3 regions of the Streptococcus parapneumoniae genome follow, and region 3 is predicted to be linked to each of the others. Evidence: predicted binding sites of a transcription regulator. Region 3 holds the regulator's gene; each other region holds the start of a gene.
What was found. Region 3 encodes NrdR, which represses ribonucleotide reductase genes. Its sites were predicted from a motif close to ACACNATATATNGTGT; they were not measured.
Positions count from the first base shown of each region.

Region 1: nrdD (anaerobic ribonucleoside-triphosphate reductase) is a predicted target of NrdR. The motif match lies at 2,146-2,161, and genes of this name have one in related genera.
Region 2: nrdH (glutaredoxin-like protein NrdH) is a predicted target of NrdR. The motif match lies at 7,800-7,815, and genes of this name have one in related genera.

Region 1 is NZ_AP026968.1:2,063,149-2,073,644, reverse strand. Features, by position in the region: gene cls (cardiolipin synthase) at 1-308, shown strand, start outside; gene SP4011_RS10315 (damage-inducible protein CinA) at 563-2,101, shown strand; gene nrdD (anaerobic ribonucleoside-triphosphate reductase) at 2,221-4,428, shown strand; gene SP4011_RS10305 (hypothetical protein) at 4,440-4,580, shown strand; gene SP4011_RS10300 (GNAT family N-acetyltransferase) at 4,729-5,235, shown strand; gene nrdG (anaerobic ribonucleoside-triphosphate reductase activating protein) at 5,228-5,818, shown strand; gene SP4011_RS10290 (phosphoribulokinase) at 5,815-6,441, shown strand; gene rpsJ (30S ribosomal protein S10) at 6,687-6,995, shown strand; gene rplC (50S ribosomal protein L3) at 7,211-7,837, shown strand; gene rplD (50S ribosomal protein L4) at 7,862-8,485, shown strand; gene SP4011_RS10270 (50S ribosomal protein L23) at 8,485-8,781, shown strand; gene rplB (50S ribosomal protein L2) at 8,799-9,632, shown strand; gene rpsS (30S ribosomal protein S19) at 9,736-10,017, shown strand; gene rplV (50S ribosomal protein L22) at 10,029-10,373, shown strand; gene rpsC (30S ribosomal protein S3) at 10,386-10,496, shown strand, end outside.
Region 2 is NZ_AP026968.1:1,058,243-1,068,738, forward strand. Features, by position in the region: gene SP4011_RS05440 (lactose-specific PTS transporter subunit EIIC) at 1-821, shown strand, start outside; gene lacG (6-phospho-beta-galactosidase) at 1,160-2,566, shown strand; gene SP4011_RS05450 (DUF3884 family protein) at 2,608-2,865, shown strand; gene SP4011_RS05455 (DeoR/GlpR family DNA-binding transcription regulator) at 3,148-3,909, opposite strand; gene nrdF (class 1b ribonucleoside-diphosphate reductase subunit beta) at 4,081-5,043, opposite strand; gene nrdE (class 1b ribonucleoside-diphosphate reductase subunit alpha) at 5,231-7,390, opposite strand; gene nrdH (glutaredoxin-like protein NrdH) at 7,471-7,689, opposite strand; gene SP4011_RS05475 (phosphocarrier protein HPr) at 8,040-8,303, shown strand; gene ptsP (phosphoenolpyruvate--protein phosphotransferase) at 8,309-10,042, shown strand; gene SP4011_RS05485 (YkgJ family cysteine cluster protein) at 10,175-10,496, shown strand, end outside.
Region 3 is NZ_AP026968.1:524,812-535,307, forward strand. Features, by position in the region: gene SP4011_RS02860 (ABC transporter permease) at 1-881, shown strand, start outside; gene SP4011_RS02870 (hypothetical protein) at 1,670-1,855, shown strand; gene SP4011_RS02875 (LrgB family protein) at 1,904-2,599, opposite strand; gene SP4011_RS02880 (CidA/LrgA family protein) at 2,596-2,970, opposite strand; partial or broken gene SP4011_RS02885 (ATP-binding cassette domain-containing protein) at 3,155-3,448, opposite strand; gene SP4011_RS02890 (N-acetylmuramoyl-L-alanine amidase family protein) at 3,674-4,759, opposite strand; gene SP4011_RS02895 (caspase family protein) at 4,772-5,551, opposite strand; gene SP4011_RS02900 (helix-turn-helix domain-containing protein) at 5,786-6,652, shown strand; gene SP4011_RS02905 (hypothetical protein) at 6,729-7,496, opposite strand; gene SP4011_RS02910 (ABC transporter ATP-binding protein) at 7,513-8,208, opposite strand; gene SP4011_RS02915 (GntR family transcriptional regulator) at 8,213-8,578, opposite strand; gene nrdR (transcriptional regulator NrdR) at 8,718-9,191, shown strand; gene SP4011_RS02925 (replication initiation and membrane attachment family protein) at 9,192-10,361, shown strand; gene dnaI (primosomal protein DnaI) at 10,362-10,496, shown strand, end outside.

The DNA of each region.
Region 1 (10,496 bases), 790 kb from region 3:
CTTATCCAGACCTTCTTTCTGCTGGAGTTCGGATTTATGAGTATAGTCCAGGTTTTATTCATAGTAAGCAGATGTTGGTAGACGAAGATTTTGCGGTGGTGGGGACAATCAATCTCGACTACCGAAGCTTGGTACACCATTATGAAAATGCAGTCTTACTCTATAAAACTCCTTCTATAATGGAAATAGCCCGAGATTTTCAAAATATATTTGCAGATTCTCAGGAAGTCTATCCTCATTCTATCAAAACAAGCTGGTATCAAAAACTTGTAAAAGAAATCGCCCAGTTATTCGCTCCAATCTTATAAGAAATCTAGGACTGAGGACACAAACCAGTCCTATTTTTCTTGCCTTTTACGAATAGAAAGATATAGGAGGAACGATGCTGACCCAGAAAGAATTGAACTATATCATGACATTTAAACAGACGCATTTACACCGCTTTCGGGAAATTGAAATCTTTGTGAAACTATGCAAAAAATCACTCAAACAGCCATCGCAAGCTGACAATCCTAGGACTTTTTGATATACTAAGACAGATAAATTGAATAGGAGAAACGATATGAGTGTGTATGGTAGAGTAGAAGAAGTTCATCAGGAGAATCGTGAACCTCTAGAATACCAAATCGAACAAGAATCGCATCATCGTGAATCAAGTCGTCTTCCTTTGGTGAAAATTTTACTATGGAGTACGCTTGTAACGGGGATAACTCTAGGAGTACCGCTATTACTCGATTTAATGAGTGCACAAGAAGTGCAGGATTTTTATGCAGGTTGGGCGCTTCATCAGGCAGGGAAGATTTACAGCGATTATTATGGAAGTCAAGGTTTGCTTTATTATTTGCTGACTTACGTGACTCAGGGCGGATTTTTCTTTGCCATCTTTGAGTGGTTAGCCTTGGTAGCAGGAGGATTTTTCCTCTTTAGATCAGCGGATACCTTGACAGAGCAAGGAGAGCAAGCTGGACAAGTGGTGACTATTTTTTACATGCTAGTTACAGGTCTTGCTTTTGGTGGAGGCTATGCGACTCTTTTAGCGCTTCCTTTCTTATTCGCGGCCTTTAGTTTAGTTGCGGCTTATCTAAGCAATCCAAGCCATGATAAGGGATTTATACGGATTGGGCTGGCTTTGGCGGGAGGATTTTTCTTTGCCCCCTTGTCATCGCTCCTGTTTATTGCTGTAGTGAGTTTAGGCTTGTTGGTCTTTAACCTTGGGCATAGACGCTTTGCACATGGATTTTATCAGTTTCTTGCAGTGACTTTAGGTTTTTCACTTGTCTTTTATCCAACTGCCTACTATAGTGTTGCAACAGGAAGTTTTGGGGATGCCATTAGTGGTATTCGTTATCCTATTGACAGTATTCGCTTTGATTTCACTTCTAAAATTTTAGAGAATATGGCTTTTTATGGCTTGTTGTCCCTTGGTTTGGGATTTGTGGTTTGTATCTTTTTAGGTTTCTTTCAATCCAAACTCTCTAAACTATACGTCATTTCGGTTCCTGCAAGTCTTGTGACAATTTTAGGTTTGATTTTGCTTTTCTTTTCACAAGAGCCTCTGCACGCTTCTTATTTGATGGTCGTCTTCCCTGTTTTCCTACTTTTATTGGTAACCAATATTAAGAGTCAACAGAGGGGGCGTAGTGTTAGACGAAGACGAAGAGAAACGCCAGTTAGTCTATGGAGTCGTTTTTTCAAAGGAAATCTATATCTGCCAGTTTTAGGGCTTGTCTATCTTTTGTCTGTTCCTTTTTTGATGAAGTTTGTCCTTTATCCGGTACCTTATCAAGAACGTAATCATCTTGCTGATTTGGTGAAAGAGGAGACAAGTACGGAAGATGCTATCTATGCATGGGATGATACTGCGACTCTTTATCGTAAGAGTGAGCGCTTGTCGCCATCGGCGATTTTGTCTCCGATGCACTATACAGCAACTGAGGAAAATCGGAATAAGTTACTTAATGACTTGAAAGAAAAACAACCTAAGGTGATTGTGGTGAATGATAAGGTGCCAGTCTGGTCTGAAGTGGAAACACTCTTAAAAGAAAATTACCAACAAGTAAAGACTGATTACTCAGAGTTTAAAGTCTATAAAATCAAATAACAAAATCAATATCTTGTGTATTTTTAAAAATTTTAGGATTTTTAACACAAGATATTGATTTTTCTTTTTAGAGTGGTATAATACTTTTTAGAAAGAATATTTTAGAAAAGAGCATGCATATGATTGCACTAGAAGAAAAAATTACAATTTTGCCAACTCTCTTCGTCGAGAAACGAGATGGGAGACGTGTTGTATTTGATGTGGATAAGATTGACAAAGCTCTCCACAAGGCGGCAGACAAGGTTATGGATGTGACACCCTTGGTTGAAAAACGCCTCAATGCTCTGACTGAGCGAATTGTCACAGAAATTCATAGTCGCTTTCCACAGGGGGTTAAGATTTACGAAATTCAAAATATCGTAGAACATGAATTGCTTGAAGCCAAAGAATATGCGCTTGCTGAGGAGTATATTACTTATCGGACACAGAGGGATTTTGAACGCTCGAAAGCGACAGATATCAACTTTAGTATCCATAAACTTCTCAACAAAGACCAGGCGGTTGTTAACGAAAATGCCAATAAAGACAGCGATGTCTTCAACACCCAACGTGATTTGACAGCAGGGATTGTTGGAAAGTCAATTGGACTGCAAATGCTTCCTAAGCACGTAGCCAATGCCCACCAAAAGGGGGATATCCACTATCACGATTTGGACTACAGCCCCTATACACCTATGACCAACTGCTGTTTGATTGATTTTAAAGGTATGTTGGAAAATGGTTTTAAGATTGGGAATGCAGAGGTAGAAAGTCCCAAGTCTATCCAGACTGCAACAGCTCAGATTTCGCAAATCATCGCCAACGTTGCTTCTAGCCAGTATGGGGGCTGTTCAGCTGACCGTATCGATGAAGTTTTGGCTCCTTACGCAGAGAAGAACTACCAAAAACACCTCAAAGATGCAGAAGAATGGGTTTTGCCTGAAAAACGAGAAGATTATGCCTGGAAGAAAACGCAAAAGGACATCTATGATGCCATGCAATCTCTCGAGTATGAAATCAACACCCTCTTCACTTCAAATGGACAAACACCTTTTACCTCGCTAGGTTTTGGTCTAGGAACCAATCGTTTTGAGCGTGAAATTCAAACGGCAATTTTAAACATTCGTATCAAGGGACTTGGTTCGGAACACCGCACAGCTATCTTCCCTAAACTCATCTTTACGCTTAAAAGAGGCCTCAATTTAGAGGAAGGTTCGCCTAACTACGACATCAAACAGTTGGCCCTCGAGTGTGCAACTAAACGGATGTATCCGGATGTCTTATCCTATGATAAGATTGTTGACTTGACAGGTTCTTTCAAAGTTCCTATGGGCTGCCGTTCTTTCCTTCAAGGATGGAAAGATGAGAATGGTGTAGAAGTCAATTCGGGTCGGATGAATCTAGGCGTTGTGACAGTTAACCTGCCTCGTATTGCTCTTGAGTCTGAGGGCGACATGAATAAGTTCTGGGAAATCTTCAACGAGCGGATGAATATCGCTGAGGATGCTCTGGTTTACCGTGTCGAACGAACCAAGGAAGCGACACCGGCAAATGCTCCTATTCTTTATCAGTACGGTGCTTTTGGCCATCGTCTAGGTAAAGAAGAGAGTGTTGACCAGCTCTTTAAGAATCGTCGTGCGACAGTTTCGCTGGGCTATATCGGCTTGTATGAAGTAGCGACAGTTTTCTTTGGAAATAGCTGGGAACACAATCCAGAAGCCAAGGAATTCACGCTAGACATCATTCGAGATATGAAACGCCGTGTAGAAGAGTGGTCAGACCAATATGGTTATCATTTCTCTATCTACTCAACACCGTCCGAAAGCTTGACAGACCGTTTCTGTCGATTAGATACAGACAAGTTTGGCTCTATTCCTGATATCACAGACAAGGAATACTACACCAACTCTTTCCACTACGATGTTCGTAAAAATCCAACACCGTTTGAAAAATTGGACTTTGAGAAAGTCTATCCAGAAGCGGGTGCGTCAGGTGGTTTCATCCATTATTGTGAGTATCCAGTCCTCCAGCAAAATCCTAAAGCCTTGGAAGCTGTCTGGGATTATGCTTATGACCGTGTGGGTTATCTTGGAACCAATACTCCAATAGACCGTTGCTACAAGTGTGACTTTGAAGGGGATTTTGAACCAACTGAGAGAGGATTTGCTTGTCCAAACTGTGGCAATAGCGACCCTAAAACAGTAGACGTTGTTAAACGGACTTGTGGCTATCTAGGCAATCCTCAAGCGCGTCCGATGGTTAATGGACGTCACAAGGAAATCGCTGCGCGTGTCAAACATATGAATGGCTCAACGATTAAAATAGCTGGGCATCAAGTAACAAATTAGAAAGAAATGAGATGGGGAAATATCAATTAGACGATAAGGGTCGCGCACAAGTGACCCGTTATCACGAGAAACACTCTAAAGGTGGAGCTGGTAAGAAAGAACGCTTGCTCAACCTCAGAGAACAATTTTTAAACAAGAACAAGAAAAAATAAAAGTGATACTCAATGAAAATCAAAGAGCAAACTAGGAAGCTAGCCGCAGGCTGTACTTGAGTACGGTAAGGCGATGCTGACGTGGTTTGAAGAGATTTTCGAAGAGTATGAGAGTCGGCTCTCGCTTTTCTCTTAGTGGGAGGTAAGGATGGAATTACGCAGACCAAGATTAGCAGATAAAGAAACAGTTTTAGAGATGATGGCAGAGTTTGAAAAGAGCCAATCAGCCCATGATGGCGGATTTTGGGATACAGAGAACTTTGTGTATGAAGAGTGGTTGGAAACAAATATGCAAAAAGAAATGGGAATAAACTTGCCTGAAAATCGTGTTCCTTCTATTCAATTTGTATCATTTGATGATGCAGGTCATGCTCTAGGGTTTTTGAATCTGCGATTGAGACTGAATGAGGGGTTACTGAATTATGCTGGCCACATTGGCTACTCCATTCGTCCATCTGAAAGAGGCAAGGGTTATGCAAAAGAGACTCTCCGTCAGGGCTTGCAAGTTGCTAAGGAAAAGAACATCAAGAAAGCTCTAGTGACCTGTAGCGTGAAGAATCCTGCTAGCAGAGTAGTTATTCTAGCAAATGGAGGTCTCATTGAGGATGTTCGCAATGGTGTGGAGCGTTATTGGATAGAGGTAGCGAATGAATAATCCAAAACCACAAGAATGGAAAAGTGAGGAGCTAAGTCAAGGGCGTATCATTGACTACAAGGCCTTTAACTTTGTAGATGGAGAAGGAGTGCGCAACTCTCTCTATGTATCAGGTTGCATGTTTCACTGCGAGGGATGCTATAATGTAGCTACCTGGTCCTTCAATGCTGGCATTCCCTATACAGCAGAGCTAGAAGAACAGATCATGGCAGACCTTGCCCAGCCCTATGTTCAAGGATTGACCTTGCTGGGAGGGGAGCCCTTTCTCAATACTGGGATTCTCTTACCTCTGGTTAAACGCATCCGAAAGGAATTGCCAGAAAAAGACATCTGGTCCTGGACGGGCTACACTTGGGAAGAAATGATGTTGGAGACACAAGATAAACTGGAACTCTTATCATTGATTGACATTCTGGTTGATGGACGATACGATCGAACTAAGAGAAATCTCATGCTCCAGTTTCGAGGTTCGTCCAATCAACGCATCATAGATGTGCAAAAATCGCTCCAAAGTGGGCAAGTAGTGATTTGGGACAAGCTTAATGACGGAAAAGAAAGCTATGAACAGGTGAAGAGAGAATGAAGAAAAAAGACTTAGTAGACCAACTAGTCTCAGAGATCGAGACGGGGAAAGTCAGGACACTGGGAATATACGGTCATGGAGCTTCAGGCAAGTCAACCTTTGCACAGGAATTGTACCAAACCCTAGATTCTGCAAAGGTAAACTTATTGGAAACCGATCCTTACATTGCTTCAAATCGTCATTTAGTGGTGCCAAACGAGACTCCAGACCAAAAAGTGACCGCTTGTTTACCTGTGGCTCATGAACTGGTAAGTTTAGAAAGAGACATTCTCGCTTTAAAGGCTGGCATGGATATCTTAACAATTGAAGAACCTTGGAAAGCTAGTGAGGTCTTGTCTGGAGCAAAGCCAATTCTGATTGTCGAAGGGATGTCTGTTGGCTTTTTACCCAAAGAACTCTTTGACAAAACCATCTGTTTCTACACGGATGAGGAGACCGAATTAAAAAGGCGTCTAGATCGAGATACGACAGTGAGAAATCGCGATGCATCCTTTATATTGGCTAGCCATCAGATGAGACGGGAGCAGTATCTGCGATACTATAAAGAAACTGAGTCAAGGGCGGACATTCTAGTGAACCAATCAGAAGATAAATTTGATGCCAAGAGGAGTCAGTTTATATAGAAGAAAATCCCTAATTTTAAAAAGAAAAAATAGGAAAACAGTTTCATTGTAAAAAAACGAAAAAATAGCAACAAATCCCTTGCAATCGCAGGGGCTTTGTGTTATTCTATTATGGTGCTGTAAATTACAGCTTTAGCTTTGATGCAAGAGGTTGCGACACGCTCGGTTGCATTGCCACGCAACTCCGCGTCGGTTTTCTTGTGGAGCTAGCCTATTATCTTAAATAGACGAAAAGGAGAAAAAAGATGGCAAACAAAAAAATCCGTATCCGTTTGAAAGCTTACGAACACCGTACGCTTGACACAGCGGCTGCAAAAATCGTAGAATCAGCTACTCGTACAGGTGCACAAGTTGCGGGTCCAATCCCACTTCCAACTGAACGTAGCCTCTACACAATCATTCGTGCGACTCACAAATACAAAGACTCTCGCGAACAATTTGAAATGCGTACACACAAACGTTTGATCGATATCGTTAACCCAACTCAAAAAACAGTTGATGCTTTGATGAAATTGGATCTTCCAAGTGGTGTAAACGTAGAAATCAAACTTTAATCTAAAATATAAAAGAGCAGAGGCTGGTGTTTCAATATAATTGAACACGGGCTAAACTCGGTGTGAAAAAGATAAACTTCCTAGTGTCTACTAGACACTGCGTCAGTTTCCTATTTTCACTTTGAGTTTGACGCCCTTTGTATCTTAGACTTGAGCATAAAAAACGCTCGTTAAAAACTTTTTGAATAAAAATATAGAAAAGGAACTATTTTCTCATGACAAAAGGAATCTTAGGGAAAAAAGTGGGAATGACTCAAATCTTCACTGAAGCTGGCGAATTGATCCCTGTAACAGTTATTGAAGCAACTCCAAACGTTGTTCTTCAAGTTAAAACTGTTGAAACAGACGGATACAACGCTATCCAAGTTGGTTTCGATGACAAACGCGAAGTATTGAGCAACAAACCTGCTAAAGGACATGTAGCGAAAGCTAACACGGCTCCTAAGCGCTTCATTCGTGAATTCAAAAACGTTGAAGGCTTGGAAGTTGGTGCTGAAATCACAGTTGAAACATTCGCAGCTGGAGACGTTGTTGACGTAACTGGTACTTCTAAAGGTAAAGGTTTCCAAGGTGTTATCAAACGCCACGGACAATCACGTGGACCAATGGCTCACGGTTCTCGTTATCACCGTCGTCCAGGTTCTATGGGACCTGTTGCACCTAACCGCGTATTCAAAGGTAAAAACCTTGCAGGACGTATGGGTGGTGACCGCGTAACAATTCAAAACCTTGAGGTTGTACAAGTTGTTCCAGAAAAGAACGTTATCCTTATCAAAGGTAACGTACCAGGTGCTAAGAAATCTCTTATCACTATCAAGTCAGCAGTTAAAGCTGGTAAATAATAAGGAAAGGGGAATACAGTCAAAATGGCAAATGTAACATTATTCGACCAAACTGGTAAACAAGCTGGCGAAGTTGTTCTTAACGATGCAATCTTTGGTATCGAACCAAACCAATCTGTTGTGTTTGATGTGATCATCAGCCAACGTGCTAGCCTTCGTCAAGGAACTCACGCAGTTAAAAACCGCTCAGCTGTTTCAGGTGGTGGACGCAAACCATGGCGTCAAAAAGGAACTGGACGTGCTCGTCAAGGTTCTATCCGCTCTCCACAATGGCGTGGTGGTGGAATCGTCTTCGGACCAACTCCACGTAGCTATGCGTACAAACTTCCTCAAAAAGTTCGTCGCCTTGCGCTTAAATCTGTTTACTCAGAAAAAGTTGCTGAAAATAAATTTGTAGCCGTTGATTCTCTTGAATTTACAGCTCCAAAAACTGCTGAATTTGCAAAAGTTCTTGCAGCTTTGAGCATCGATTCTAAAGTCCTTGTTATTCTTGAAGAAGGAAACGAATTCGCAGCTCTCTCAGCTCGTAACCTTCCAAACGTGAAAGTTGCGACTGCTACAACTGCAAGTGTTCTTGACATCGCAAATAGTGACAAACTTCTTGTTACTCAAGCAGCTATCTCTAAAATCGAGGAGGTTCTTGCATAATGAATTTGTATGATGTTATCAAAAAACCTGTCATCACTGAAAGCTCAATGGCTCAACTTGAAGCAGGAAAATATGTATTTGAAGTTGACACTCGTGCACACAAACTTTTGATCAAGCAAGCTGTTGAAGCTGCTTTCGAAGGTGTTAAAGTTGCCAACGTTAACACAATCAACGTAAAACCAAAAGCTAAACGTGTTGGACGTTACACTGGTTTTACTAACAAAACTAAAAAAGCTATCATCACACTTACAGCTGATTCAAAAGCAATCGAGTTGTTTGCTGCTGAAGCTGAATAATCTAAGGAGGAAATATCGTGGGAATTCGTGTTTATAAACCAACAACAAACGGTCGCCGTAATATGACTTCTTTGGATTTCGCTGAAATCACAACAAGCACTCCTGAAAAATCATTGCTTGTTGCATTGAAGAGCAAGGCTGGTCGTAACAACAACGGTCGTATCACAGTTCGTCACCAAGGTGGTGGACACAAACGTTTCTACCGTTTGGTTGACTTCAAACGTAACAAAGACAACGTTGAAGCAGTTGTTAAAACAATCGAGTACGATCCAAACCGTTCTGCAAATATCGCTCTTGTACACTACACTGACGGTGTGAAAGCGTACATCATCGCTCCAAAAGGTCTTGAAGTTGGTCAACGTATCGTTTCAGGTCCAGAAGCAGATATCAAAGTCGGAAACGCTCTTCCACTTGCTAACATCCCAGTTGGTACTTTGATCCACAACATCGAGTTGAAACCAGGTCGTGGTGGTGAATTGGTACGTGCTGCTGGAGCATCTGCTCAAGTATTGGGTTCTGAAGGTAAATACGTACTTGTTCGTCTTCAATCAGGTGAAGTTCGTATGATTCTTGGAACTTGCCGTGCTACAGTTGGTGTTGTCGGAAACGAACAACATGGACTTGTAAACCTTGGTAAAGCAGGACGTAGCCGTTGGAAAGGTATCCGCCCAACAGTTCGTGGTTCTGTAATGAACCCTAACGATCACCCACACGGTGGTGGTGAAGGTAAAGCACCAGTTGGTCGTAAAGCACCATCTACTCCATGGGGCAAACCTGCTCTTGGTCTTAAAACTCGTAACAAGAAAGCGAAATCTGACAAACTTATCGTTCGTCGTCGCAACGAGAAATAATATTAAACTAGTCGCTTAAGCAACTAGTAAATCCGCCAGCTCGGTAGCGCTCCATAGGAGCGCAAGCCGCTGTGGTACAACATTTAAAGGAGAAAATATAAAAATGGGACGCAGTCTTAAAAAAGGACCTTTCGTCGATGAGCATTTGATGAAAAAAGTTGAAGCTCAAGCTAACGACGAAAAGAAAAAAGTTATTAAAACTTGGTCACGTCGTTCAACGATCTTCCCAAGTTTCATTGGTTACACTATCGCAGTTTATGACGGACGTAAACACGTACCTGTTTACATCCAAGAAGACATGGTAGGTCACAAACTTGGTGAATTTGCACCAACTCGTACTTACAAAGGTCACGCTGCAGACGACAAGAAAACACGTAGAAAATAAGGAGAACATAAATGGCAGAAATTACTTCAGCTAAAGCAATGGCTCGTACAGTACGTGTTTCACCTCGTAAATCACGTCTTGTTCTTGATAACATCCGTGGTAAAAGCGTAGCCGATGCAATCGCAATCTTGACATTCACTCCAAACAAAGCTGCTGAAATCATCTTGAAAGTTTTGAACTCAGCTGTAGCTAACGCTGAAAACAACTTTGGTTTGGATAAAGCTAACTTGGTAGTATCTGAAGCATTCGCAAACGAAGGACCAACTATGAAACGTTTCCGTCCACGTGCGAAAGGTTCAGCTTCACCAATCAACAAACGTACAGCTCACATCACTGTAGCTGTTGCAGAAAAATAAGGAGGTAAAATCGTGGGTCAAAAAGTACATCCAATTGGTATGCGTGTCGGCATCATCCGTGATTGGGATGCCAAATGGTATGCTGAAAAAGAATACGCGGATTACCTTCATGAAGATCTTGCA
Region 2 (10,496 bases), 530 kb from region 3:
CGACACTAGTTGTTCCTTTCATGTTCATGTGGTTAACAAAATCAAAACGTAATCGTGCAATCGGACGTGCTTCAGTAGTTCCAACATTCTTTGGTGTAAATGAACCAATCTTGTTTGGTGCACCGCTTGTATTGAACCCGATTTTCTTCATTCCATTTATTTTTGCTCCTATCGCAAACGTTTGGATCTTTAAATTCTTTATTGAAACTCTTGGAATGAACTCATTTACTGCTAATCTACCATGGACAACTCCAGCTCCACTAGGTCTAGTTCTTGGTACTAACTTCCAAGTTCTATCATTCATTCTTGCTGCTCTTCTAATCGTGGTTGACGTTGTCATTTACTATCCATTCCTTAAAGTTTATGACGAACAAATTCTTGAAGAAGAACGTTCAGGTAAGTCTAATGATGAATTGAAAGAAAAAGTTGCTGCAAACTTCAACACTGCAAAAGCAGATGCTATTCTTGAAAAAGCGGGTGTAGAAGCAACACAAAATACTATCACTGAAGAAACAAATGTCCTCGTTCTCTGTGCAGGTGGAGGCACAAGTGGACTTCTTGCAAATGCTTTGAACAAGGCAGCAGCAGAATACAATGTTCCTGTGAAAGCAGCAGCAGGTGGATATGGTGCTCACCGTGAAATGTTGCCAGAGTTTGATTTAGTTATCCTTGCTCCTCAAGTTGCTTCAAACTTTGAAGATATGAAAGCAGAAACTGATAAACTCGGTATTAAACTTGCGAAAACAGAGGGCGCTCAATACATCAAATTAACTCGTGATGGAAAAGGTGCTCTTGCATTCGTACAAGCGCAATTCGATTAAGGCTAGGAACTGTGAAACAGTCTCCTCTCGTTACGGAAATCGCTATGGCGAATTTCCTAATCTCCTTGTTAATTTGTCGGTAAAAAGACATCGTTTTTACCTCCTCATGTCACAATTCGATTAATAATAGGGACTCTGAAATAGTTTCCTCTCGTTACGGAAATCGCTATGGCGAATTTCCTAATCGCCTTGTTAATTCGTCGGTAAAAAGATATCGTTTTTACCTCCTCATGTCACAATTCGGTGACTTGGTACAAGAAGTGAGATGGAGAAGGATGGCTCACTGACTCCTCTCCTCTCACTTTTACTTTATTTAAATCAAGAAATAGGTGAAAAAAATGACAAAAACATTACCAAAAGACTTTATTTTTGGTGGCGCAACAGCTGCCTATCAAGCAGAAGGTGCTACACATACTGATGGTAAAGGACCAGTAGCGTGGGATAAATATCTTGAAGATAACTACTGGTACACTGCAGAACCAGCCAGTGATTTTTACAATCGATACCCAGTTGACCTCAAGCTAGCAGAAGAGTATGGTGTCAATGGTATTCGAATTTCTATTGCTTGGTCACGTATTTTCCCAACCGGTTACGGTCAAGTAAATCAGAAAGGTGTCGAGTTTTATCACAATTTATTTGCAGAGTGTCACAAACGTCATGTTGAGCCCTTTGTAACTCTTCATCACTTCGACACGCCAGAAGCTCTCCACTCAAATGGAGACTTCTTAAACCGTGAAAATATCGAACACTTTGTAGATTACGCCGCCTTCTGTTTTGAAGAATTTCCAGAAGTAAACTATTGGACAACATTCAATGAAATTGGACCAATTGGTGATGGTCAATACTTGGTTGGTAAATTCCCTCCAGGTATTCAGTACGACCTTGCCAAAGTTTTCCAATCGCATCACAATATGATAGTGTCTCATGCACGCGCGGTAAAATTGTACAAAGAGAAAGGCTATAAAGGTGAAATTGGAGTTGTTCATGCTCTGCCAACTAAGTATCCTTTGGATCCTGAAAATCCTGCAGATGTTATTGCGGCAGAGTTGGAGGACATTATCCATAACAAATTTATCTTGGATGCAACTTATCTGGGTCACTACTCTGAAAAGACTCTGGCAGGGGTAGAGGCTATCTTGGCTGCCAATGGTGGTAGCTTAGATCTTCGTGAAGAAGATTTCGAAGTATTAGAAGCCGCAAAAGACTTGAATGACTTCCTAGGAATTAACTACTATATGAGCGACTGGATGGAAGCCTTTGATGGAGAAACTGAAATCATCCATAATGGTAAAGGTGAAAAAGGAAGCTCTAAATACCAAATCAAAGGTGTTGGTCGTCGTGTAGCTCCTGATTATGTACCACGTACGGACTGGGATTGGATTATCTACCCTCAAGGTTTGTATGACCAAATCATGCGCGTGAAGAAAGATTATCCGAACTACAAGAAGATTTACATCACTGAAAATGGTCTTGGATATAAAGATGAGTTCGTTGATAACACTGTTTACGATGATGGTCGTATTGATTACGTGAAGCAACACTTGGAAGTATTATCTGATGCGATTGCAGATGGAGCGAATGTAAAAGGTTACTTCATTTGGTCATTAATGGATGTCTTCTCATGGTCTAACGGTTATGAAAAACGTTATGGTCTCTTCTATGTAGACTTTGAAACTCAAGAACGTTATCCTAAGAAATCAGCTCACTGGTACAAGAAAGTAGCGGAAACTCAAGTAATTGAGTAGTAGAATGAGTCATTAGATATAGAATTTTAGTGAGGCAAAAGATGTTCAAAGATTTTATCAAATCTATTTATGAAAAAGTTTATATTATAAATTTCGACAAATGTTCTCAAATACCGTGTTTGACGAATGAAGAATTGAAAAGTTTCGGAAAATGGTATGTCTCGACTGGTAAAGAATGGATTTGTCATTCAGATTATGAGCTGGAAGAATTTAAAAATCTGTTTTTAAATTTTATCAATCCTGAAGAATGGGATAATATCTCCTTTGATTCAGATTTTATGCCGTTTCAACAATCGTAACCAATTTCCAAAAAAGTTAAATCTTATATCTAGTACTCTGCAAAACTCTTATCTAATCACGTTGCTTATACTCAATGAAAATCAAAGAGCAACTTTAAACTAGAAAGCAAGTCGCAGGTTTCTCAATGAATCGCTTTGAGGTGGCAGATAAAGCAATTGGGAAAAAGTCTTTGATACAGAAAAACGCATAATATCAGGTGTTGAAAAAACTTGATACTATGCGTTTTATTATGGGAAGATTTACTTCTGAAATTGAGTTGTTACCCAGAATCTTTCAGTTTATTAAGGCTTGATAACTTTAATATGTTTAGATAGCTCAAAAAGGATTGAATCACTTAGTTTAGAATCTGAAACAATAGTATCAAGATTTGATACATTATAAAAAGTATAAAAATCAAACTTATTGAACTTACTATGATCTGCGAGTAAATATTTTTTATTAGAATTATTTAAAGCGATGCGTTGAGCCTCTCCCTCTTCCTCGCTAAAAGTAGCTAGAGCTCCGTTTTGAATACCATTACAGCTAACGAAAGCTTTAGAAAATTGGAGATTAGAGAGATTTTGTAGGGTCAATGTGCCAACAAAAGCACCTGTAATTTCGCGATAATTTCCACCTATTAAAATCAAATCTGTTAATTTTCGTTCGCTTAAAATCAGAAAAACAGGTAGACTGTTGGTCACGACGCGGATATTGTCAATAGGCAACTCACGCGCAAAAAATTCTAATGTTGTTCCTGGTCCAATAAAAATAGTTTCTCTTTCTTCTACTAGACTGCCTGCAAAACGGGCTATTTCTTGTTTTTCTGCCGTTTGGAGGGCTTGTTTTTCAATATTTGATCGCTCATTAGTCAAAAGGGAGTTGGTTCGAAGTTTTTCAGCTCCACCATGCACACGAATCAGCAAATCTTTATCAGCTAATTCCTGTAAATAGCGCCTTGCAGTCATATCTGAAACGGCTATTTCGTCCATAATCTGTTTAACCGTTATGGTTCCTTTACTATTTACTATCTCTAAAATTTTGGCTAATTTTTCTTGTTTGAGCATATTATCACCTCGTTTCCTACTACTATCTTACCATAAACTAGCTCATCATTCAAATACAAAAACAACAAAATAAAACAAAAACAAAAATATCGAGGTTTGTTTTCAAAACTTCGATATTTTATTAGATTATTATTTTGTTGTTTCAAGTTTACTTTTTGATGGTTAAGAGTATTAGTCCAAACCGTAGTTGTAGTCATCATCTTGCATGGCTTCAACTTCACCAAGAAGGTAACCATTTCCGACTTGAGAGAAGAAGTCGTGGTTGGAAGTTCCTGTTGAAATACCGTTCATAACGATTGGGTTGACATCATCAGCTGAATCTGGGAAGAGTGGATCTTGGCCTAGATTCATGAGAGCCTTGTTAGCATTGTAGCGAAGGAAGGTTTTGACTTCTTCCGTCCAACCAACACCGTCATAGAGGCTTTCTGTGTAGCCTTCTTCATTTTCATAAAGAGTATAGAGTAGGTCGTACATCCATTCTTTGAGTTTTTCTTGCTCTTCTTCAGGCAATTCATTGAAACCAAGTTGGAATTTGTAACCAATGTAAGTTCCGTGAACAGACTCATCACGAATAATCAATTTAATAATTTCTGCAACGTTGGCAAGTTTGTTGTTACCAAGATAGTAGAGGGGAGTGAAGAAACCTGAATAGAAGAGGAAGGTTTCGAGGAAGACACTGGCAACTTTCTTTTCAAGTGGGCTACCGTTGAGGTAGATTTCGTTGACAATCTCAGCCTTCTTTTGTAGGTAAGGATTGGTATTGGTCCATTCGAAAATTTCTTCAATCTCAGCCTTAGTATTCAAGGTAGAAAAGATTGATGAATAAGATTTTGCGTGGACAGATTCCATAAATTGGATGTTATTGAAAACAGCTTCCTCATGTGGTGTACGGATGTCTGCGCGAAGGGCTTCAACCCCAGTTTCAGATTGCATGGTATCAAGAAGGGTTAAACCACCAAAAACTTTTCCGACCAAGTCTTTCTCTTTGTTAGATAGTTTTCTCCAGTCATCCAAGTCATTTGACAAGGGAATACGTGTATCGAGCCAGAATTGCTCCGTCAGTTTTTCCCAAGTTGATTTATCGATGACATCTTCGATGGCATTCCAGTTAATGGCTTTGTAGTAAGTTTCCATTTGAAATCTCTTTCTGTGTTTAGTATTGCGAACTCACAATTATCTCTATTTTATCATAATCCTAGAGTAGTTTCGCACAAAAAGTCGGAAGCCCGACTTTTAAAATGTTACATAAATTATGTTATGACATAGTGGATTTGATTTTATCAGTGCTGCTTAGGGAAAAATAGTGTTTCTATACTAGAAACTAAATTACACAGCTTTCACACTGGTTGGCACCGACTTCTCCACCATCATCAGTAAAGGTACGGACGTAGTAGATAGACTTGATACCTTTGTTAAAGGCATAGTTACGAAGGATAGACAAGTCACGTGTCGTTTGCTTATTTTCCTTCTTCCATTCGTAAAGACCTTTTGGAATGTCACTACGCATGAAGAGTGTGAGTGAAAGTCCTTGGTCCACGTGCTCAGTCGCAGCAGCGTAAACATCAATCACTTTACGCATATCCATGTCGTAAGCAGAAGTGTAGTAAGGAATGGTTTCTGTTGACAATCCAGCAGCAGGGTAGTAGATTTTCCCGATTTTCTTTTCTTGACGTTCTTCGATACGTTGCGTAATCGGGTGGATAGAAGCAGAAACGTCATTGATGTAACTGATCGAACCATTTGGAGCAACAGCTAGACGGTTTTGGTGGTAAAGACCATCTGCTTGAACCTTGTCGCGAAGTTCAGCCCAGTCAGCAGCACTAGGGATAAAGACATCTTTGAAGAGTTCTTTAACACGGTCTGATTTTGGAACAAACTCGCCAGTTATATACTTATCAAAGTAGCTTCCCTTAGCATAGTCTGATTTTTCAAAGTTATGGAAGGTAATACCACGTTCACGCGCGATATTGTTTGACTCAACCAAGGTCCAGTAGTTCATAAGCATAAAGTAGATACTTGTAAACTCAATAGACTCAGGCGATCCATATTCAATCAATTGTTGGGCAAGGTAGCTGTGAAGTCCCATAGCACCAAGACCAAAAGTATGAGCTTGGCTATTTCCATAGTCAATCGTAGGTACAGCCACGATGTGTGAACTATCTGTAACGAAAGTAAGGGCACGAACCATAGCACGGATAGAACGACCAAAGTCAGGTGAGGTCATCATGTTGACCACGTTGGTTGAACCAAGGTTACATGAAACATCTGTTCCCATTTGAAGGAATTCTTGAGCATCGTTGATCAAGCTTGGTTCTTGGACTTGAAGAATCTCAGAACACAAGTTACTCATGATAATCTTTCCATCAACAGGATTTGCACGGTTAGCCGTATCAATGTTGACGACATAAGGATAGCCAGACTCTTGTTGCAATTTGGAGATTTCAGTTTCCAAATCACGCGCCTTGATTTTTGTCTTGCGAATATTTGGATTTGCAACTAGTTCATCGTATTTTTCAGTAATATCGATGTAGTTGAATGGCACACCGTATTCTTTTTCTACAGAGTAAGGGCTGAAGAGGTACATTTCTTCATTTTTACGAGCCAATTCGTAGAATTTATCTGGTACAACGACACCAAGTGAAAGGGTCTTGACACGAACTTTTTCATCGGCGTTTTCTTTCTTAGTTGAAAGGAAGGCGATGATGTCTGGGTGAAAGACATTGAGGTAAACCACCCCAGCACCTTGACGTTGACCCAATTGGTTGGAGTAAGAGAAGCTGTCTTCGAAGAGTTTCATAACTGGAACGACTCCAGAAGCTGCTCCTTCATAGCCTTTGATAGGTGCACCAGCTTCACGAAGGTTGCTGAGGGTAATTCCCACACCACCACCGATACGTGAAAGTTGAAGGGCAGAGTTGATTGAACGTCCGATAGAGTTCATATCATCAGTGACTTGGATCAAGAAACAAGATACCAACTCTCCACGACGAGCACGTCCAGCATTTAAGAAGGAAGGAGTAGCAGGTTGGTAGCGTTGGTGGATGATTTCATTGGCAATATCGATGGCAATAGCTTCATTCCCATCAGCAAAATAAAGAGCGTTAAAGAAGACACGGTCTTCCATACTTTCAAGATAGTATTCACCGTCATTAGTCTTCAAGGCATATTGATTGTAAAATTTATAAGCAGCCATGAAAGACTTGAATTGGAAGTTTTGATCTTTGATAAATTGTGACAATTCTTCCAAAAATTCTGGACGGTATTTCTTGATAAAGGCTGTTTCGATGTAGTTGTGTTCAATGAGGTAGTTGATTTTATCTTTAATTGAATCAAAAACCATAGTGTTTGGAACCACATTTTCTTTAAAGAAGGCATCCAAGGCTTCCTTATCTTTATGAAGCATGATTTGTCCATTAACAGGACGGTTGATTTCGTTATTAAGACGGAAGTAAGTCACGTCTTCAAGATGTTTTAATCCCATAAAATTTCCCTTATCTAATTACAAAAGAAAGGCTTCTAAGTTAGCCCTAGAAGCAGTTTCTTCTGGATGATGTACTAAGCTTATGCTAATTGTTTCAATTTTCCTGGTTGGAAACCTGAAAAGACTTCAGTTGGTGTTTGGATAACAGGAGCTGCGCTGAAACCAAGCTCTTTAACTTGATCGATGTACTCAGGTTGCTCATCAAGATTGATTTCACGATAAGAGACATTATTACTGTCCAAGAAACGCTTGGTCATTTTACATTGGACACAGTTGTTTTTAGAATAAACGGTTACCATTGTGTAACTCCTCTTCAAAATTTAATACTATCTTAGTATATCAGAAAATAAATTTTTGTCAACGATTTGAACTAAATATAGTGGTGTTCTTTTGTTGTTTTTATATACAAACACAATATATAGTGTTTGTTTTATAAAACAGCAATGATTATCCTATAAATCGTTTTTAAAGAAACTATATCCTGTGTTTTGTTATCTAGGATAGAAGATTTTCAGCAAGTTATCTGAAAGGAAATTGAAGGAAAATCCAGAAAATGCTTGAAAAAAATCCTAGAAGATGGTATAATACCAAATTGTAAGGGTTATCACATATAACTCAAAAAAAGAAAGAACAAAAGGAGAGTCAAACTATGGCTTCTAAAGATTTCCACGTAGTGGCAGAAACAGGTATTCACGCACGTCCAGCAACATTGTTGGTGCAAACTGCTAGCAAATTTGCTTCAGATATCACTCTTGAGTACAAAGGTAAATCAGTTAACCTTAAATCAATTATGGGTGTTATGAGTCTTGGTGTTGGCCAAGGTGCTGACGTAACTATCTCAGCTGAAGGTGCAGATGCAGATGACGCTATCGCTGCAATCTCAGAAACAATGGAAAAAGAAGGATTGGCATAAGGGAAATGACAGAAATGCTTAAAGGAATCGCAGCATCTGACGGTGTTGCAGTTGCAAAAGCATATCTACTCGTTCAACCGGATTTGTCATTCGAAACTGTTTCAGTCGAAGATACAAACGCAGAAGAGGCTCGTTTGGATGTTGCTCTTGAAGCTTCTCAAAACGAGCTTTCTCTTATCCGCGAGAAAGCTGTAGGTACGCTTGGTGAAGAAGCGGCTCAAGTTTTTGACGCTCATTTGATGGTTCTTTCTGACCCAGAATTGATTGGTCAGATTAAAGAAACAATCCGTGCTAAGAAAGTCAATGCAGAAGCAGGTCTTAAGGAAGTGACTGACATGTTCATCACTATCTTTGAAGGCATGGAAGACAACCCATACATGCAAGAACGTGCAGCGGATATCCGCGACGTGACAAAACGTGTCTTGGCAAACCTTCTTGGTAAGAAATTGCCAAACCCAGCTTCTATCAATGAAGAAGTAATCGTGATTGCGCATGACTTGACACCATCTGATACAGCTCAATTGGACAAAAACTTTGTAAAAGCTTTTGTAACAAACATCGGTGGACGTACAAGCCACTCAGCTATCATGGCACGTACACTTGAAATTGCAGCTGTATTGGGAACAAATAACATCACTGAAATCGTCAAAGACGGTGATATCCTTGCCGTTAACGGAATTACTGGTGAAGTGATTATCAACCCAACAGATGAACAAGCGGCAGAATTTAAAGCAGCTGGTGAAGCTTATGCTAAACAAAAAGCTGAATGGGCACTTTTGAAAGATGCTCAAACAGTGACTGCTGACGGTAAACATTTCGAGTTGGCTGCTAACATCGGTACTCCAAAAGATGTTGAAGGTGTTAACAACAACGGTGCAGAAGCTGTTGGACTTTACCGTACAGAGTTCTTGTACATGGATTCTCAAGACTTCCCAACTGAAGATGAGCAGTATGAAGCATACAAGGCTGTTCTTGAGGGAATGAATGGTAAACCAGTGGTTGTTCGTACAATGGATATTGGTGGAGATAAGGAACTTCCTTACTTCGATATGCCACACGAAATGAACCCATTCCTTGGATTCCGTGCTCTTCGTATCTCTATTTCTGAAACTGGAGATGCAATGTTCCGTACACAGATCCGTGCCCTTCTTCGTGCTTCTGTTCATGGTCAATTGCGTATCATGTTCCCAATGGTTGCCCTTTTGAAAGAATTCCGTGCAGCTAAAGCAGTTTATGAAGAAGAAAAAGCAAACCTTCTTGCTGAAGGTGTTGCAGTTGCGGATGATATCCAAGTTGGTATCATGATTGAAATTCCTGCAGCAGCTATGCTTGCAGACCAATTTGCTAAAGAAGTAGACTTCTTCTCAATTGGTACAAACGACTTGATCCAATATACAATGGCAGCAGACCGTATGAACGAACAAGTTTCATACCTTTATCAACCATATAACCCATCAATCCTTCGCTTGATCAACAACGTTATCAAGGCAGCTCACGCTGAAGGTAAATGGGCTGGTATGTGTGGTGAGATGGCTGGTGACCAAAAAGCTGTTCCACTTCTTGTCGGAATGGGCTTGGATGAGTTCTCTATGTCAGCAACATCAGTCCTTCGTACACGTAGCTTGATGAAGAAATTGGACACTGCTAAGATGGAAGAGTACGCTAACCGTGCCCTTACAGAGTGTTCAACAATGGAAGAAGTTCTTGAACTTCAAAAAGAATACGTTAATTTCGATTAATGTCATTAACCTTGTAACCTAGTTGCAAGGTTTTTTGACGCATTTTGGGAAAGTATAGTCTAATAAACTCCACTTTTCAATGAGTCAGAGGCATGATATAATAGGGTAAACAAATAGAATAAGAGAGAAACCATGTCTAAAGAAATTGATATTGAGTATTACCATCAGCTAGCCTTGCAAAAGCAGAAGGAGCATCGAAAAGTTTTAGCCAATCTAAAGAAAAAACCTCCTAAAAACCTAGACAAGATTGCCCAGCAGATTCACCAAGAAGTCTTTGCGGAGATTGATTGTACTGCATGTGCTAACTGTTGTAAGACTTTGGGGCCTGACTTTAAAGAAGCGGATATTACACGAATCGCCAAGTATTTTAAAATGAAATTACCTGCTTTTGAAGCAGAGTTTTTGCAAGTAGATGAAGATGGGGACAAGGTTTTTAAATCCATGCCTTCCCCAC
Region 3 (10,496 bases):
ATCATGGCGAAACGTCGCTTGAAAATGGAATTAAATTTGCAGTTACAGGTACACTCAATGAACTACAAAATCAGCTTAATCGTTCAACTGCTTCCTTGTCTCAAGAGCGGGAAAAACGCTTAGCGCAGACAGTTCAATTCACAGAAAAGATTGATGAAGCCAAGGAAAATAAAAAGTTTATTCAAACAATTGCAGCAGGCGCCTTAGGATTCTTTCTTTATATGATTCTGATTACCTATGCGGGTGTGACGGCTCAGGAAGTTGCCAGTGAAAAAGGCACCAAAATTATGGAAGTCGTCTTTTCTAGCATAAGGGCAAGTCACTATTTCTATGCGCGGATGATGGCTCTATTTCTAGTGATTTTAACGCATATTGGGATTTATGTTGTAGGTGGTCTCACTGCCATTCTGTTCTTTAAAGATTTGCCATTCTTGGCTCAGTCTGGTGTTTTAGATCACTTGGGAGATGCTTTCTCACTGAATACCTTGCTCTTTATTTTGGTTAGTCTTTTCATGTATGTAGTCTTGGCGGCCTTTCTAGGTTCTATGGTTTCTCGTCCGGAGGACGCAGGAAAAGCCTTGTCGCCTTTGATGATTTTGATTATGGGTGGTTTTTTTGGAGTGACAGCTCTAGGTGCAGCTGGTGACAATCTCATCTTGAAGATTGGTTCTTATATTCCCTTTATTTCGACCTTCTTTATGCCATTTAGAACCATTAATGGCTATGCAAATGGGTTAGAAGCATGGATTTCACTTGCTATTACAGTGATTTTTGCAGTGGTAGCAACAGGATTTATCGGACGCATGTATGCCAGCCTAGTCCTTCAAACAGATGATTTAGGAATCTGGAAAACCTTTAAACGCGCCTTATCTTATAAATAGAAGAGCCTCGCGAAAGCGAGGTTTTTTAGAGATGAAAAGAGTGGAATCACGAACCTAATTACTTACACATTATGTAAATAGGTTACTTGAAAACTCGATTGTATAGTGAACTGAATCTGAAATAGGATAATATTGCTTCTAAAACATTCTTATAAATTGATTTGAATTCCAAAATCCCATCGTTCCGTTCTTATTTCATTTTGCGATATAGTGAAAGGAAATAAGTCAGCTCACAAAAAATGCATACTACCAGGATTTTTCAAGACTTAGTAGTATGCGTTTTTTGATTGTGAAGACTTTTCATCCAGCCTCTTTATGTGATAAAGTATCGTTAATAGTCAATGAAAATCAGACTGGGAAGTTAGCGGAAGGCTCCTCGAAACATAGTTTTGAGGTTGAGGAACTAACTAAGTCAGTAACATATACACACTAAGGACAAGCTGACGTGGTTTGAAGAGTATAAAGATCTGTTTCGTAAGCATCTAATAATAGGGTATTTTGATAGTGTAATCATTTGGATAAGCATTGTAGTATAGTGATATGAAATCAACTAAACTAAATAAGAAATATAGATTATCAAAACTCTTTTAAAAGATTGCATTAAATCTAAATAACATAGACGTCTTCAGCGTGTGCTGTCTCATCTTATGCGAAAATCTTATAAGGAGAGTATAGAAAATCTCGATTGTAATCAACTAACTGATTGGAGAAATGTATAAATATGAGAAGTTAGCCCCCCATGTCACTACCATAATGAGATTGCTCGAATTCCTTGCTTTTTATACTCAATGAAAATCAAAGAGCAAACTAGGAAACTAGCCGCAGGTTGCTCAAAACAGTGTTTTGAGGTTGTAGATAAGACTGACGAAGTCAGCTCAAAACACTGTTTTGAGGTTGTGGATAAGACTGACGAAGTCAGCTCAAAACACTGTTTTGAGGTTGTGGATAAGACTGACGAAGTCAGTTACCTATAGATACGGCAAGGCGACGTTGACGCGGTTTGAAGAGATTTTCGAAGAGTATTAACTCAATATCAAACTAGCTACGATGGGGCTGACAAAGACATAGAGAATACCAGTGACACCGATAGCCAACCCCCCCATGGCTCCTGCTACAGAGCCATATCGGAAGGCTGTCCCTGTTCCGACTGCATGACCTGTTCCTCCAAGGGAAAGACCAATAGCTACTGGATCATCTATTTTCAACCACTTCAAAAGTGTTGGGCCGATGACACTGGTTAAAATCCCAGTTGCGACTACAACGACCAAGGTCACGGTCGTCAGACCTTGCAATTTTTCTGTAATTCCTACTGCCATGGCGGTTGTCACTGACTTGGGAAAGAGAGAAATGGCTAGGAAAAAGTCCATGCCAAAAATCTTAGCTACAAGGGCTGTGAAAGAGGTATTGACAACTACTGCTAAGAGACTACCAAAGAGAATACTCCGTGCATGGTGCTTCATCAAGTGAAAACTCTTATAAAGCGGAATCCCTAGAGCCACGGTCGATGGGACAATCAAGTTGTTCAGATAAACTCCACCTTGGTAGTAATCTTGGTAAGAAATACCTGTTACCTTTAGAAAGATGATAATGAAAACAGCTGACAAAAGCAAGGGCGTTGTCAATGGATGAGGAAAACGTCTGTAAATCAGCATTCCCACTAGATAAGCTAGGATAGACAGGGCAAGCCCAAACAAGGGATTGGAAACAAATTCACTCATTTGGCATCTCCTTTCTCATAATCTCCCTCAAACCGTCTCTTGATGAACTGAACTACCAAGGCTATGAGGATAATATTGATGACTGCTGCAAAAAAGACAATCAAAACAATGGGCAAAAGATAGGGAGCAATCACATCAAACTTCTCCATGATTCCCACTGCTGGCGGCAAAAAGAGAATGGTCATATTGGCCAGCAAGAAATTCCCCACCATGTTGACATGCCTGGTTCTCAGCCACTTAAATTGCAGGGCTAGAAAGAGAATAATCAAGCCGATAATACTGCCTGGGATGGGCAAATGAAAGAAACTAGAGATTCCCTCTCCAATTAGAGAAATCACAAAGAGAATCATTAATTGAACATATAATTTCATCCTATACTCCACGAAATAGACTTCTTTCATACCAGTTTACTCTTTTTTCAGAAAATTTCAAGGAAATGCACAAGGGTTAATGAAAATTAAAGAATAAACTAGGAAGTCATCTGCATGTTGCTCAAAGCAAAGTCTTGGGTTTGTAGGTCAAACTGACATAGTTTGAAGCGATTTTCGAAGAATATTACTTTTCTTTGCTTAAGTGACTGACTTGGTCGTAGTGTTTTAAGTCTTCTTCCGTGTAGTGGTGAATGACTTCAATGACTGTTTGAGGTAGGGAGAAGAGTAAATCGCTAATTTTTCTGCTATTTTCCGAGTCAAGATTGGCCTTGATTTCATCTGCTAAGATGAGTTGGCTATCATGGTAGAGGGCGCGAGCGATTTCAAGGCGTTGCTTCTCGCCACCAGATAGACTATCATTACTGAGTGTTCGATTTTTCAAATGTTCTAATCCTGTTTTTTTGAGGATATGATTTAGCGTTTGCTTTTATCTTAAATACTTCATATAAAAATGTAAATTTTTGGGGGATATGCAATTAAATGAAAATATCGTACTGACACAGATTAAAACAAAAAGCGAACAAAACAGAGTTCATTGTTTCGATTCGCTTTTTGTATTATTATCTAGATTTTTTGTAGCTCTGATAACATTTAGTTTGAGCATGTACACTAATAGTTGATGGAATAAAATGTGTACATTAGATTATTTCCAAGCGCCACTGGAATCTACATAGTAACCATCTGGTGTGTAGGTATTGTGAAGCATCTTACCTGATGAAGCGAGGTAGTACCAAGATCCACTATCTTTTACCCAGCCTGTTGCCATAGAACCTGAGTTGTTTAGATAATACCAAGATCCACTATCTTTGATCCAACCTGTCGCCATAGAACCTGAGTCTCTTAGGTAATACCAAGAGTGATTATCATATAGCCAGTCACTAGAAATCATAGCTCCTGATGATTTAAAGGCATACCAGTTGCCACCCTGATAGAGCCAAGTTTGATTGAACATGACCCCTTTATCATTCATAAAGTACCAAGTTCCCTTGTCCTTAACCCAATCGTTCTGCACTAGTTGACCTTGTTTTTGATAGTACCACTTTTCACCTTGATTATTTTTTAGATTTAGCCAGCTTTCTGCTTTTACAATCGGATAAAGTTCTCTGAAGACTCCCCCCCCTTTGTAGAAATGACTGATAGTCCCTGGCTTTACAAGTTTAATATTATCATACTCCTCTGCCCAAGCAAAGACTTTTTGACCATTGATAGTCTCTGGTAAGGTAGCAGTGTAGGTCTTGGTTTGATAGTCCCATTTAGTATCAAGGTAGGTGTATTGATCATTTGATTCTTTAATACGATAGTAGCCACTCTTTCCACCATTATATACATCATCTACCACTTTAGTGGACCAGGTTTTTACTTCATTTCCGCTCTTGGCCTCGACCTTGATATCTCCTCTATAGCCATAAGGAACATAGAAATTCAGGTAATGTCCTTCTTCTCCGATATTGGATCTATCCACTTCTTGACTTAGGAAATTGACAGTTTGATCTTGACCATTGAGACTGACCCTCCACTCAATTTTCTCAGTTTTTGGTAAATCCAAGACTTTTATATCTATGCTATGACCATTGTTAAATCGAAGAATTTTGTCATCTTGATATACAACTCCTCCTTTAACACGCCAAACTTCTTTAAGCTCAAAGGCCTTTCCCGAAAGAGGGAAAGCTAGTAAAGCTAAACCTGCTAGAGACAAACCAAATAATGTGATTTTTTTTGATACTTTCATTTTCTTAACCCCTTATTTTTGGAATAAAACAAATTGGCTGTTTTTAGGATAAACTGATACATGTTGCTCTTCGCGAATTTTTGATGCATCTTCAAGAACTAGAGGATAAGAGTATTGATACAGTTCCTCTAAAGTGATTTTTCCGTTAGCGTTGGTGTCTGCCATAGGCGAAATCATTCTATTTTGAAGCGGATCCCAACCTGTACCCATTGCCCAGTATCTGGTGGCAAGACTACCTACTCCGACTGCACTATACGATTCTTCATCCATACAAGAGGCACATAGTACGAGGAACTTAGAATCAAGCATTTCACCATTCTTGCTTGCTAGATTTCCTGTTGAAAATCCTGCCAAAAATGCTTGTTCATCAAATCTTTCTTCAGACTTGGAGGCAACCTTTTCATCTGATTTACCTACATCTATAATTTTTCCTGAATAGCAACAATCCAGCATAACCACAAACTTACCTTTATATTGTTTCAGTATAGATGCTAATTCCCAACCTGAAAAGGATATTTTATCGCTACCAATGGCTATCGTCCCATCTTCTCCACCATGGCAAGTAAGGTAAAGGTAGTTCACATCGCTTTCGCTAGAAGATTTGAAAAGCTCTTGCATTTTTGCAATAATCTCGGACTTAGTTTTATCTGGGAAACGAACAACTTTACTAAAGTTTTGGTTACTAAAAACCTTTTCCATAGCATTAACATCTTCGATAGGTACTGCTCTCGTTGATGTTTCACCCGTTTTTAGTGTAAGAACCGTCAGAATGTTTCTACCACCAACGGCCATTCGATTGAATCCAACTGCCATTAGAGTGACTATAAGCCTTGGGAGAGATAGATTCTTGAGCAGAAACTGGACTATTTACTGGTAGTGTTGTCACTAGGCTCAGTAAAGCAACTGATGACAATAAAATTTTTTTCATAATCATATTGTCCTTTCTGTTTTATTTTTGTATAATCATAATCATATCACAAATAAAAAAACAGGTTTAATTTTTTGCAGAAATGGAAGAGGAATACTATGGAAAATTTTGGAGCAGTTTTAAAGGATATCCGTATTTCAAAAAATTTTCGTCTTAAAGATTTGGCTTGTGATAAGATTAGTGAGTCAACTATTTCTCGTTTCGAAAATGGGATTACAAAATTATCTATTGATCATTTTTACATGTTGTTAAATCGCCTGGGGATATCATTTTCGGAATTTGAAGAATTAGTTCATTGCTATTATTCCAAAAAAGAATGCTTTTTTGAAGAATTGGAACATGCTGTAAACTCTTCAGATATCATTTTGTTACAAGAACTAATAAAGAAAATAGAGCTAAAACAAAAGCAGGAAAAAAGTTTATGCAATTGTCACATAAAGTTGATTGCTGAGCAACAGATCAACCGGCTTGCAAATCTTCCTTACAATGCCTCTAAATGTAATGAGCTAATCAAGTATTTGCTTTCTGTAGATAATTGGATGGAGTATGAACTGAAAATTTTCTATAATTCGGTGTTTTTTATGAACACTAAAACCATAAGCTTACTATATAGAGCGGTAATCAAGAAAACACGACATTTTTTAAAAACAGATATGGGAACACATAGAGTAATTCCTTTATATTTATTTAATTTAGAATTATTATTAAAAAATAATTTGTTAGATAGCGCTCAATTTTTTATAGATGATTTAGAAAATTTACTGACCAGACAAGGATATTATTTTGAAAAGAATTATTTGCTTTTTTTAAAAGGTATTTATCTCATAAAAACGAATCAAGTAGAGTTAGGTAAAAAAGAATGTTCCAAAGCTATGAGAATATGTAAGGAATATAATGATAGTGTCACAATAGAGAAATTAAACAAGACCTTTAAATCAGATTTAAAAGGATTTGTTTTTAAATAAAGTTAGACGGAAAATGAGATCAAAGAAAAAAGGATAGCCTCTCTGCGATGAGATGTTATCCTTTTTGATTTTAAAACTATTGCAAATTAACCTTGTTTCTCAAGATGTAGTAGGTTCCGAGATAAAAGATAGCTATGAAAATGAGTTCTTCAACAATGCCTACGCTTGCTCCCATATAGAAATTATCATTAAATCCTGCAAATGAACTGACATAGAAGTTAGTACTGGTGTTGAAGAAGAGTTCAATAAATCCAATGACGATTTTGATACCAATGTAGGCTGCAACAGCGAGTGCTGTACGGTATTCATTGAAAAGTTGTCCAATGGAAATGGCTAAGTAGATGCAGAGGATACTGGAAATGGTATTTAGTAGGAAGGATACCCCCATAAGAGAGAGTTGAGGAAGGTATGTTCCTGCAAGTGGAATCAAGTCAGAAGTTGCAAACCAATTTGGAGCTGTTAAGGTCAAAATAACAAAAGCACTTAGAGCTAGGACAGCAGTGCTAATCAACGACCAGATAAAGGCACCGATTAGTTTGGTTATGATGATATGGTGTTCAGAAACTGGCAAGGTCAAAGTCAGATAGCCTTGTCGGTCATAGACACTACCTTTAAAGCGTTTAATGATTAAGAAAAGAGTTGAAATCCCAAGTGTAATCATCAAGCCACCAAAGACGAGGGCTAGAAAAAGTAGCATAGTAGGTTGACTTTCTTTGACAGGTAGATTGTTATAGGTCTGTGCTTGTATCCCGATAAGGGCAGAAAGGACTAGCACAGCACCATAAAGAGCTAAATACCACTTGTTAACATTTTTAAATTCGTAGCGAATTAAATTCCAAAACATAAATAATCTCCTTTGCTTAAGCCTTAAATTCCTGACGGAAGAGTTGGTCAATGGATTCACCCGACTCATAGCGAATGTCATCTACATTTCCTTGACGGACGACTTTTCCGTCTTTTAGGAAGACAATTTCATCCAAGATTGGTTCGATATCAGAAATCAAGTGGGTAGAAATCAAAACGGTAGAAGTTGGTGAGTAGTTGTTGATAATGGTATTGAGGATATACTCACGGGCAGCAGGGTCTACCCCACCAATGGGTTCGTCTAAAACGTAGAGACGAGCATCACGGCTCATAACCAAAATCAGTTGTACCTTTTCCTTGTTTCCTTTTGATAGTTTCTTGAGACGACTATTTTCATCAATGCCAAGGTCTGCAAGTAGATGATGGGCGCGTTCAAGATTGAAATCTTTATAGAAGGTCTTGAAGTAGGTTAGGGCTTCTTTGACCTTCATTTGCTCATTGAGATAGGTCGTATCCGGCAAATAAGCTACGATAGCCTTGGTTGCTGGGCTTGGGTCCATGTCGTTGATAAGGACGCGTCCTTGATCTGGTTGTAAGAGGCCATTGATTAGTTTAATCAAGGTTGTTTTCCCTGAGCCGTTTGGACCAAGAAGACCAACGATTTTTCCAGCTGGAATCTCAAGGGAAACATTTTCAAGGGCTGGTGTTGCTCCATATGATTTGGATACATTTTCAAATGCTAGTAATGACATAGGCTTAAACTCCTTTAATATAATCGCCGACTACGCCTGGTAGTTCTTCTTTTTCATAGCCAAAATGGGTCATGGAGGAAACGAAGTGTTCCAATTCTTCTTCGGATAATTGTTTGCGCGATTGGGCGATTAGCTCCTTATCCTCAGTCACAAATCGTCCAGTTGTGCGCTTACTGTAGACAAATCCTTCTCGTTCAAGGTCTGACAAGGCTCTTTGGATGGTGTTGGGATTGACACCAGCCTCGCTAGCTAGCTCTCGCACGGTTGGAAGTTGTTGATTGGGTTCCAGTGTATGGGAAACAATCTGAAGCTTGATTTTCTCCATAATCTGTAAATAGATGGGTTTTTTGTTGTCAAATGTCCAGGACATCTTGGTCTCCTTTCTTCTATCTTTTTGTCTTAATTAAATAATACAACAAAACAAAAAACTTGTCAAGCAAAAAGAAGAATTGTTTTGGGAATCGCTTAAAAAATGGTATAATGAAAAGAAAACGATAAGGAGGGAAAGGATGCGTTGTCCAAAATGTGGGGCTACCAAGTCAAGTGTTATCGATAGTCGCCAAGCAGAAGAAGGGAACACTATTCGTAGAAGACGTGAGTGCGATGAATGCCAACACCGTTTTACAACCTACGAACGAGTAGAAGAGAGAACCTTAGTGGTCGTTAAAAAAGATGGCACACGGGAACAATTCTCCAGAGATAAAATCTTTAATGGGATTATCCGCTCAGCCCAGAAACGTCCTGTGTCAAGTGATGAAATCAACATGGTAGTCAATCGTATCGAACAGAAACTCCGTGGTCGAAATGAAAATGAAATTCAAAGTGAGGACATTGGTTCACTCGTCATGGAGGAGTTGGCTGAGTTAGATGAGATTACCTATGTACGTTTTGCCAGTGTCTATCGTAGTTTTAAGGATGTCAGTGAGTTAGAGAGCTTGCTCCAACAAATCACCCAGTCCTCTAAAAAGAAAAAGGAAAGATAAATGAAGCCAATTGACCGTTTTTCTTATCTAAAGAATAATCGGGTGTCGCAAGATACCTCATCTCTGGTACAGTGCTACCTCCCGATTATCGGTCAGGAGGCACTGAGCCTTTATCTTTATACGATTAGTTTTTGGGATAATGGCAGAAAGGAATACCTCTTTTCAAGCATTCTCAATCATCTCAATTTTGGGATGGATAGACTGATAAAATCCCTAAAAATCCTATCTGCTTTTAATCTCTTGACTCTCTATCAAAAGGGGGATGTTTATCAGATAGTTATCCATGCTCCTCTATCTAGTCAAGACTTCTTAGAGCATCCTGTTTATCGTAGATTTTTAGAGAAAAAGATTGGCGATGCAGCGGTGGAGGATTTGAAAGTTGAGAGTGCTGAGGGAGAAAAAATACCTGTCTCGCTCAATCAAGTCTTTCCAGATTTGGCAGAGCTGGGAAGTCAAGAAGACCTTGGTCTCAAGAAGAAAGTAGCCAATGATTTTGACTTAGACCATTTTCGTCAGCTTATGGCTCGAGATGGACTTCGTTTTGTGGATGAGCAGTCCGATGTCTTGAACCTCTTTGCCATTGCCGAGGAGAAGAAATGGACTTGGTTTGAAACCTATCAATTGGCCAAGTCAACAGCTGTTTCCCAGGTTATTTCAACCAGACGCATGCGGGAAAAAATTGCTCAAAAACCTGTTTCCTCTGACTTTAGTCCTAAGGAAACAACCATTATCAAAGAAGCCAAAAGTAAAACAGCCCTGCAGTTCTTGGCAGAAATCAAGCAAACACGCAAGGGGACCATTACTCAAACAGAAAGAGAACTCTTGCAACAGATGGCTGGCTTGGGCTTGCTGGATGAAGTCATCAATATTATTCTCTTATTGACCTTTAATAAGGTGGATTCAGCAAATATCAATGAGAAATATGCCATGAAGGTAGCCAATGATTACGCCTATCAAAAGATTCATTCGGCAGAAGAGGCAGTCTTGCGCATCCGTGAGCGAGGACAGAAGAATCAGGCTCAAAAAAGCAGTAAACCCAGTCCTGCCAAGTCCAATGTACCCAAGTGGAGCAATCCAGATTATAAGAATGAAACCAGCGAGGAAACTCGTCTGGAACTGGAACGTAAGAAACAAGAACTATTAGCTCGATTAGAAAAAGGAGGAGATTAGATGGAAAGTGTCGGAGACGTACTCAAACGTCAACCTAGCCGTTTTCATTATCAAGATTTGGTCCAGAAAATCATGAAGGACCCTGATGTTGCGGCCTTTATCCAGCAAGAATCCCTTACTCCAGAGGAATTAAAT